3 regions of the Paracoccus versutus genome follow, and region 1 is predicted to be linked to each of the others. Evidence: riboswitches for the same ligand, from Rfam matches in the RefSeq annotation. Region 1 holds a riboswitch; each other region holds the start of a gene.
The links. A riboswitch is a leader RNA that binds a small molecule or an ion and turns the genes downstream of it on or off. The one in region 1 is predicted to bind cobalamin.

Region 1 (3,227 bases):
GGCAAAGGTCGCGGCGATGGGGGCCATGACCAGCACGGTCGCGGCATTGTTCAGGAAGGGCGTGACCGCCATGGCCGTGACCAGGATCAGCGTCACCGCGCCCCAGACCGGCAGGCCCGTCGCCGCCTGCGACAGCCACGCGCCCAGCAGGTCGGTCACGCCGGTCTTTTGCAGCGCCTCGCTGACCGGGATCAGCGCGCCCAGCATGATCAGGATCGGCCATTCGATGGCCTCATAGGCTGCCTCGGCGCTGATCGCGCCGGTCAGGATCATCAGCACGGCGGCGGCGAAGAAGGCGACGGCGACCGGCACCAGCCCCGCCGCCGTCGCCGCCATGGCGACCGCCAGGATCAGCACCGGCAGCAATTGCTTGCGCACCCCGCCCAGCCGGATATGGCGCTCGGCCAGGGGCAGCAGGCCCAGCACGCGCATCCGCTCGGGCAACAGCTCGATCGGCCCCTGCACCAGCAGCACGTCGCCCGCCGCCAGCACCGTCCGGCTGAGCCGCTGCGTCATGCGATGCCCGGCGCGCGAAATCGCGATCAGGTTCACGCCATGCTGGTCGAACAGCGCGATCCGCCCCACCGTCTGGCCGACCAGAAGCGAGGCCGGCGCGATCACCGCCTCGATCACGCCGATCTTGTCGGCCGGCAGCCCCTCTTCGGCCCCCGCATCCTGCCGGGTCAGCTCCATGCCCAGCTTGGTCACGGCGCGTTCCAGCGCATTCGGCTCGCCGCGCAACAGCAGGGTGTCGCCCATCTCGATCACGGTGTCGGGCAGCGTCACCGCGCGGCGCGCGCCGCCGCGGATCAGCCCGGTCACGGCCACCTCGCCATCGACGGCGCTGAGATACTCGCCCACCGTCATGCCGACGATGCCGGCGCCCTCGGGGACGGTGGCCTCGGTGTGATAGTCGCTGATGTTCACCGCCTCGCTCAGCGAGGCCGTCGCACGGCGGTCGCGCGGCAGCAGCCGATGGGCGAAAAGCAGGAAGACCAGCCCCACCAGCGACAGGCCGAGGCCGACCGGCGCATAGTCGAACATGGTGAAGGGCTGGCCCGTCATCTGCTCGCGCACCCGCGAGACGATGATGTTGGGCGAGGTGCCGACCAGCGTGATCAGCCCGCCCAGGAGCGAGCCGAAGGCCATCGGCATCAGATAGGCCGAGGGCGAATGCCCCGAGCGCCGCGCCATCTTCAGCGCCGCCGGCATCAGCATGGCCAGCGCGCCGATGTTCTTGACCAGCGCCGACAGGCCCGTGACCGAGCCGACCAGCACCAGAAGCTGCCAGCGCAGGGTCCGCAACCGCCCGAGCATCCGGCGCATCACCGCCTCGATCACGCCCGAGCGCGAGATGCCGGCGCTGACCACCAGCGCGCTGCCGACGATGATGACGATGTCGTCGCTGAAGCCGCGGAACGCCTCCTCCGGCTTGACCGTGCCGGCCAGCAGCGAGGCCAGCAGCGCGATCATCGCCACCACGTCGTAGCGCAGCCGCCCCCAGACGAACAGCGCCATCATCGCGCAAAGGATCAGCACGGCCAGGATCTGCGGCATGGCCATCGCTTGACCTTCCCTTCCGTCGGATACCTGACCCAATGCCGCGGCCCGGCGGGCGGTTCCGCGGCCGCGTTCCCGGACAGGTTGTCGCGGCGGCCGGGTGCCGGGTGCATTGCCGCTTGACAGCCGGCGCCCGGCTGCGGCAATGCGGGGCCGCTACGGTTCCGGCGGGCTTGCGCGCCGGATGAAAAGGGAACACCGGTGCGCCCGCCGGCCGCGATGCGGCCAGGGCAAGGCCGGGGCTGCCCCCGCAACTGTAAGCGGTGAGCGACGGTCGAACGTGCCACTGGGATCTCCTGGGAAGGCCGGCCTGAGCAGCGATCCGCGAGCCAGGAGACCTGCCGTGGCGATCACCCATTTCCGGCGCGGGGCGCGTCTGGAAAGCGGCCGTTCCGCAGAGGTGACGATCGTCGTCTTGCGGTCGGGCCTGCCAGCCTTTCCGCAGGGCATTTCTGCAAATCGCGGGCCGCGGGCCCGTGCTGGAAAGGCTTTGGAATGTTCAGAACTCCGGTTTCCCTGCTGGCCGCCACCGCCGCCCTGCTGCCGGCGGCCGCCACCGGCCAGGAAGGCTATCGCCTGGACGAGGTGGTGATCTCGGGCGGGCTGACCGCCGTGGCCGAGGGCGGCTATGCCCGCGCCCATACCGTGCTGACCGCCGCCGAGATCGAGGCCAGGGGCATCGCCACCGTGCAGGACGCGCTGCGCGCCGTGCCGGGGGTTTCGGTCTCGGCCACCGGCTCGACCTTCACCCAAGTCCGCATCCGCGGCGGCGAGGGCAACCACACGCTGATCCTGATCGACGGGATCGAGGCGACGGGCGGGGCCGACGAATACATCCTGTCCGGGCTGGAGACCGCCAATATCGAACGCATCGAGGTGCTGCGCGGGCCGCAATCGGTCTATTACGGCTCGAACGCCTCGGCGGGCGTCATCAATATCATCACCCGCAAGGGGGAACCGGGGCTGCATTACGGCGGCTCGGTCGAGCTGGGCAACGGCGCCGCCGCCTCGGCCCATGTCAGCCAGCGCGGCGCGCAGGGCGGGATCGCGCTGACCCTCTCGGCGCGGGACGACCACGGCTATGACCAGTCGGGCGACGGCGGCGAAAAGGACGGGACCAACCGCAAGACCATCGGGCTTTCGGGCGACTGGCAGATCGGCGAGGATCTGCGCCTGGGCACCACCCTGCGCCGCGCGAAGGAGAAATACGATTACGATTCCACCAGCTGGTCCGCGACCAGCGCGCAGGAATATGTGGTGGACGACCCGCACAAATACAGCGAACGCGACGAGTTCCAGGGCGGGATCTGGGCCGAATATTCCATGCTGGGCGGCCGGCTGACGCATCGGCTGGACTATCAGGACACGATCTACAAGCAAAGCTACGAGGGCGGCCCGGTCACGCGCGGCGAGACGCGCAAGCTGAAATACCGCGGCAGCTTCGGCATCGACGGCACGGTGGCCGAGGCGTCGCACCTGCTGAACGTGCTGGCCGAGCGGCAAAGGGACGAAAGCTCCTCGGCCCCGGAAAACCGGCGCGAGATGACCTCGGTCGCGCTGGAGTATCGCGGCTTTCTGGACAACGGGCTGGATGTCCAGGCCGGTGTCCGCCACGACGGCAACAAGGTGTTCGAGGACTTCACCAGCTGGAACCTGGGCCTGTCCTG
Region 2 (3,227 bases), 940 kb from region 1:
GCCGGGCGCGGGGCGGTCGTATCCCTCGGGGGATTTGGTGCCATGGAACGGTCATGACCTATTGCGTCGGCTTGAAGCTCAACGAGGGGCTCGTCCTGCTCTCGGACACCCGGACCAATGCCGGGCTGGACAACATATCGACCTATCGCAAGATGTTCTTCTTCGAGCAGCCGGGCGAGCGGGTGATCGCGATCATGACCGCCGGCAGCCTGTCGCTGACCCAGACCACCATCGCCCGCCTGCAAGAGGCCATCGAACTGCCCGAGGCCGATGAAGAGACCTCGATCATGCGCGCGTCCACCATGCTGCAGGTGGCGACGATCATCGGCCGGACGCTGAACCGCACCCGGCGCGAGATCGTGGACCAGTGCCGCGACCTGAACCAGCAGGCCAGCGCCAGCATGATCGTCGGCGGCCAGCGCGCCGGCGGCGAGATGCGGCTGTTCCTGATCTATCCCGAGGGCAATTTCATCGAGGCGACCGAGGACACCCCCTTCCTGCAGATCGGCGAGCACAAATACGGCAAGCCCATCCTCGACCGGGTGGTGACGCCCCAGACCTCGCTGGCCGATGCGCAAAAGGCGGTGCTGCTGTCGATGGATTCGACGCTGCGCTCGAACCTGTCGGTGGGGATGCCGCTGGACCTGGCGGTGATCCGCAAGGACGACTGCCGGGTCAGCCACAAGCGCCGCATCCTGGAAGGCGACCCGGCCTTCATGGCCATGTCCGCCGCCTGGTCCGCGGCGCTGCGCGACAGCTTCGTCAAGGTGACGATCTAGCAGACTGTGGAAAAAGGGCCATGACAGGGCGTCGTGGCGGAATTCGTTCTGGATTCGGCGAATATCGGCCTGAAAACCGGGCATTTCCGGCAGAATTGAGGCGAATTTCCCGGTTCCCGGCCCAAGCTCTCCTGTCGCACGGATTTTTTCAGCAGCCTGCTAGCGCCCCTGTCAGCCAGGCTGGCAAAGGCATCCATGCCGGCCGTTCCTGCCCAAGGTCATTCCGGTGCCGGCCCTGCCTACGGCCATGGGCACAAAGGCCGGGGGACGATCCAAAGCTACGTGCAGCGCAATCTCGCAACCAGCCCGCCCAAGGCCGTGCCCCGGATCGGGATCGGGCTTCGTGGTCCCTGCCCAGGCGGCCGGACTATCCTGCACAAAATGTCGCAGGTCCCCACAATATCTTGACGGATACGGCGCCGTCATCCCTATATGTAGGCATCACGGTTTTTTCGGGTCGATCCGGTCCGAAAGCGAAGAGGGAAGCCGGTGCGCCTTTCGGGGCAAGGCCGGCGCTGCCCCCGCAACTGTAAGCAGCGAGCCTGCGCCGGATCACGCCACTGGTGCCGCACGGCATTGGGAAGGCCGGCAAGGGCAGCGACCTGCGAGCCAGGAGACCTGCCGTGATGATGACGATGAACCACGGGCGGGGTGTCCCGGCGGTGCGCCTGGCAATGCGGCCTTGTCGCCGCAGGGCTCCATGCGTCCTGGCCTGCCCCGCCCCCAGCAGCACGGGGAACAGATGCGGCCATCCTTCACCACCAGACCTGCCAAGGCCGGCGCCGCCGTCCGCAGCACCGCAAGGGCGGCAGCAAGCCGCAGGCAAGGGAGGGCGCGTTGATGCCGGCGCCGCTTACGCCCCCGCCCGCCGCGCCGGCAAGGGATGTCGCCGTCGATGTCGCCTCGTCGGTCAACGAATACCTGGACCGCGCCGATTGGCGGGTGAATGCCAATGCCAACCAGGACTATTCGCTCGGCGGGCTGATCCTGAACGTCTCGGGCAAGGTGGTGGCCAATTACTGGCTGTCGCATGTCTATCCGCCCGCCGTGGGCGAGGCGCATCGTCGGGGCGACCTGCATATCCACGACCTCGACATGCTGGCCGGCTATTGCGCCGGCTGGTCGCTGCGCACCTTGCTGACCGAGGGGTTCAACGGCGTCCTCGGCAAGGTCGAGGCCGGGCCGCCGAAGCGCCTGTCCAGCGCCATCGGCCAGATCGTGAACTTCCTGGGCACGCTGCAGAACGAATGGGCCGGCGCGCAGGCCTTCAGTTCCTTCGACACCTATATGGCCCCTTTCATCCGCAAGGATGGGCTGGGCTATGCCGAGGTGCGGCAGGCCATGCAGGAGCTGATCTTCAACCTCAACGTCCCCTCGCGCTGGGGCACGCAGACCCCGTTCACCAACCTGACCTTCGACTGGGTCTGCCCCGAGGATCTGCGCGACCAGGTGCCGGTCATCGGCGGGCAGCCGATGAATTTCACCTATGGCGCCTTGCAGGCCGAGATGGACATGATCAACCGCGCCTATATCGAGGTGATGGCGCGCGGCGACGAAAAGGGCCGGGTCTTCACCTTTCCGATCCCGACCTACAACATCACGCCGGATTTTCCCTGGGACAGCGAGAACGCCAAGCTGCTGTTCGCGATGACGGCGAAATACGGCCTGCCCTATTTCCAGAACTTCCTGAACTCGGACCTCAAGCCGAACATGGTGCGGTCCATGTGCTGCCGGCTGCAGCTTGACCTGACCGAGCTGCTGAAACGCGGCAACGGGCTGTTCGGCAGCGCCGAGCAGACCGGCTCGCTGGGCGTCGTCACCGTCAACTGCGCGCGGCTGGGTCATCTGCACAAGGGCGACGAGGCCGGGCTGCTGCAACGCCTGGACGAATTGCTCGACCTGGGCCGCGACAGCCTGGAGATCAAGCGCCGGGTGATCCAGCGGCTGATGGACGACGGGCTGTTTCCCTATAGCCGGCGCTATCTGGGCACGCTGCGCAATCATTTCTCGACCCTGGGCGTCAACGGCATCAACGAGATGATCCGCAACTTCACCGACGATGCGCATGACATCACCACCGAATGGGGACATGGCTTCGCGCTGCGGCTGCTCGACCATCTGCGGGCGCGCATCACCGCCTTCCAGGAACAGACCGGACATCTCTATAACCTGGAGGCGACGCCGGCAGAGGGCACCACCTATCGTTTCGCCAAGGAGGACCGCAGGCGTTTTCCCGGCATCCTCCAGGCCGGCACCGAACACGAGCCCTATTACACCAATTCGAGCCAGCTGCCTGTCGGCTTTACCGACGACCCGTTCGAGGCACTGGAGCGGCAAGAGGCGCTGCAGCGCAAATACACCGGCGGGACGGTGCTGCATCTCTACATGGGCACGCAGCTGTCCTCGGCCGAGGCCTGCCGCAAGCTGGTGCGCCGGGCGCTGGAGAAT
Region 3 (3,227 bases), on a different replicon from region 1:
GTGCGCTGGTGATCGCGCGAGATGATCTCGGGCTCGGCCGGGGGCTGTTCGGGCGCGGCTTCGGCGCCGGGCGGCGGCGGGGGCGCATATTGCACCGACTCGATGACGTAATCCGTCATCACCGCCGTCTGTTCGCGGAAACTCATCAGCCCCTCGTCCCAGATGCCGGTGGATTCGACCCTGGTCGTGCCCTTCTGCTCGAACAGGCGCGGCACCACCACCGACCAGCTCAGCACCTGGTCCTCGCTGACGCCCCAGCTGCCGTCGCCATTGTCGGTCAGCCGATAGGTCAGGGCCGAGACGCTGACCTGGGCCTGCTCGGCCGGAACCTGCGCCAGAAGCGGCGCCGGGTCGATCCGCAGCTCATAGCTTTCGCCCTGGGGGGTGACGGCGACCACGCCCTCGGCGCCGCCGAAATAGGTCTGGAAAACGCCGCGCAGCCGCGCGGCCCCCTCTTCGGTGGCAGGCACGGCCCAGGCCGCCGAGACGGGGCAGATCGCCAGCAGCGCCACAAGGCCTTGTCTCGCAAACATGTCCGAACATCCTTTCGAATTCACTGATCCTGCACAAGCGGCAGATGACAGGAAACAGGCTAGAACTCCACCCCCGGTTGCGCCTTGATGCCATCGCGGAAGGGATGCTTGACCTGCTCCATCTCGGACACAAGATCGGCAAGCTCGATCAGTTCCGGCTTGGCGTTGCGCCCGGTCAGGACCACATGCGTCATCGGCGGTTTTTCGCTGCGCAGGAAATCCAGCACCTCGTCCAGGTCCAGGTAGTCATAGCGCAGCGCGATGTTGATCTCGTCCAGCAGGACCATGCGGATCTGCGGATCGCGGATCAGTTCCTTGGCCTTTTCCCAGCCGGCGCGGGCGGCGGCGATGTCGCGCTCGCGGTCCTGGGTTTCCCAGGTGAAGCCCTCGCCCATGGCGTGGAACTGGCACAGGTCGCCGAAATGCGTGGTCAGCAACCGCCGCTCGCCGGTGTCCCAGGCGCCCTTGATGAACTGCACCACCGCGCAGGGCATGCCATGGGCGATGCAGCGCAGGATCATGCCGAAGCCCGAGGACGACTTGCCCTTGCCCTTGCCGGTATGGACGATGACCAGGCCCTTCTCGCCCTGCTTCTCGGCCATCATCCGGTCGCGGGCGGCCTTGATCCGGGCCATCTTCTCGGCGTGGCGGGTATTGTCGTCGGTCTGCATCGGGCACTCCTTCGCTTGACAAGTCGGGACCGGGCGCGCACAGACGAGAGGCGCTGGTTCCTGTCCTACGACAGGCGAAGAGGGAATGCGACAGGCAACCGCCTGGAAGCAGCCGCCCCCGCGACCGTGACCGGAAAGGTCGCCCCGAGGCCACTGGCGAGACGCCGGGAAGGCGGGGCGGCCGTGGGCCCAGGCCCGAATCCGCAAGCCGGGAGACCTGCCAGCGCGCGAAGGATTGACCGGCGGACGGGGTGTTCCCGCTGGGGCTTGGGCGCTGGTCCCCTGCCTCGTGCCGCCTTGAGGGATGAAGGGCGCATGACCGTCACGCTGCATGTCTGCATCACCTGCCGCGCCGGCCAGCCCGTCCCCGAGGGCGAGCCCGTGCCCGGCGCGCGGCTGCATGACGCGCTGGCGGCCGAAGGCGCCCCCGACGGCGTGCGCATCGTCCCCGTCGAATGCCTGTCCGCCTGCGCCAACGGCGCCGCCATCGCGCTGTCGGCGCCGGGCCGCTGGACCTATGTCTACGGCCGCATGTCGGCCGAGGACGCGACCGAGATCCTGCTGGGCGCCGCCGCCTATGCCCAGGCCCCCGACGGCATCGTGCCCTGGCGCGAGCGCGTCACGATTTTCCGCAAGCGCAGCCTCGCGCGCATTCCCCCGATTGGATAGAAGATGAGCGACCTGACCAAGACCCCCGTCACCGTCATCACCGGCTTTCTGGGCGCCGGCAAGACCACGCTGATCCGCCACCTGATGTCGCAGCCGCAGGGCAAGCGGCTGGCGGTGCTGGTCAACGAATTCGGCACCATGGGCGTCGACGGCGAGATCCTGAAGTCCTGCGCCGACGAGAATTGCCCGGCCGAGAACATCATGGAGCTGTCGAACGGCTGCATCTGCTGCACCGTCGCCGACGACTTCATTCCGACGCTGGAACGGCTGATGGCGATGCCGGTCAAGCCCGACCACATCCTGATCGAGACCTCGGGCCTAGCCCTGCCCAAGCCCTTGCTGAAAGCCTTCGACTGGCCGGCGATCCGCTCGCGCATCACCGTGGACGGGGTGATCGCGCTCGCCGATGCCGAGGCGGTGGCGGCCGGCCGCTTCGCCCCCGACGAGGCCGCGGTCGAGGCGCAGCGCGCCGCCGACGACAGCCTCGACCACGAGACGCCCCTCTCCGAGGTGTTCGAGGACCAGATCGCCTGCGCCGACATCGTGCTGCTGTCCAAGGCCGACCTGGCCGGCGAGCAGGGGCTGGCCGCCGCCCGCGCCGTGATCGAGGCCGAGGCGCCGCGCAAGCTGCCGATCCTGCCGCTGACCGACGGGGTGATCGACCCGCGCGTGATCCTGGGCCTGGGTGCCGCGGCCGAGGACGACCTCGCCGCCCGCCCCAGCCACCACGACGGCGCCGACGACCACGAACACGACGATTTCGACTCGGTGGTGATCGAGCTGGCCGAGATCGCCGACCCCGGCGAGCTTGCCGCCCGCATCGAGCGGCTGGCCCGCGAACAGAACATCCTGCGGGTCAAGGGCCATGTCGCCGTCGCCGGCAAGCCCATGCGCCTGCTGGTGCAGGCGGTGGGCGAGCGGGTGCGGCACCAATACGACCGGCCCTGGGGCGACGCCCCCCGCGCCTCGCGCCTGGTGGTGATCGCCGAGCATGACGACATCGACGAGGCCGCGATCCGGGCGGTCCTGGCTGCCTGACGATGCATGTCGTCTTCCGCGAAAGCCGTGGGCTGGAAGAGACCGAGGTTCCGACCGACCCCGGCCAAGGCCCCGCCGACCTGGTCGTGCTGTCCTATTCCGACAGCGACCTCGGCGCTTTCGCGGCGGGCTGGCATCGCGCTGCCGGGCGGCTGCCTTCGCTGCGGCTGTGCAACCTCTCGGCGCTGCGGCACCCGGTCTCGGTCGATCAGTATTGCGAGGCAACGCTTTCCGGCGCCCGCGCCGTGCTGGTCCGGCTGATCGGCGGCGAGCCCTATTGGCATTACGGCGTCGCCAGCCTTCAGGATCTGGCCCG

Region 2: another riboswitch for cobalamin. It lies ahead of E3U25_RS03350 (ribonucleoside triphosphate reductase); the one in region 1 lies ahead of E3U25_RS08090 (TonB-dependent receptor plug domain-containing protein).
Region 3: another riboswitch for cobalamin. It lies ahead of E3U25_RS21595 (DUF1636 family protein); the one in region 1 lies ahead of E3U25_RS08090 (TonB-dependent receptor plug domain-containing protein).

Annotation. Positions count from the first base shown of each region.
Region 1 covers NZ_CP038196.1:1,620,565-1,623,791, forward strand. Annotated here, with positions in the region: gene E3U25_RS08085 (SLC13 family permease) at 1-1,563, opposite strand, end outside; cobalamin riboswitch at 1,703-1,920, shown strand; gene E3U25_RS08090 (TonB-dependent receptor plug domain-containing protein) at 2,056-3,227, shown strand, end outside.
Region 2 covers NZ_CP038196.1:684,612-687,838, reverse strand. Annotated here, with positions in the region: gene E3U25_RS03355 (proteasome-type protease) at 54-779, shown strand; cobalamin riboswitch at 1,207-1,419, shown strand; gene E3U25_RS03350 (ribonucleoside triphosphate reductase) at 1,620-3,227, shown strand, end outside.
Region 3 covers NZ_CP038197.1:2,085,689-2,088,915, reverse strand. Annotated here, with positions in the region: gene E3U25_RS21605 (hypothetical protein) at 1-533, opposite strand, end outside; gene cobO (cob(I)yrinic acid a,c-diamide adenosyltransferase) at 593-1,204, opposite strand; cobalamin riboswitch at 1,242-1,443, shown strand; gene E3U25_RS21595 (DUF1636 family protein) at 1,520-1,873, shown strand; gene cobW (cobalamin biosynthesis protein CobW) at 1,877-2,911, shown strand; gene cobN (cobaltochelatase subunit CobN) at 2,914-3,227, shown strand, end outside.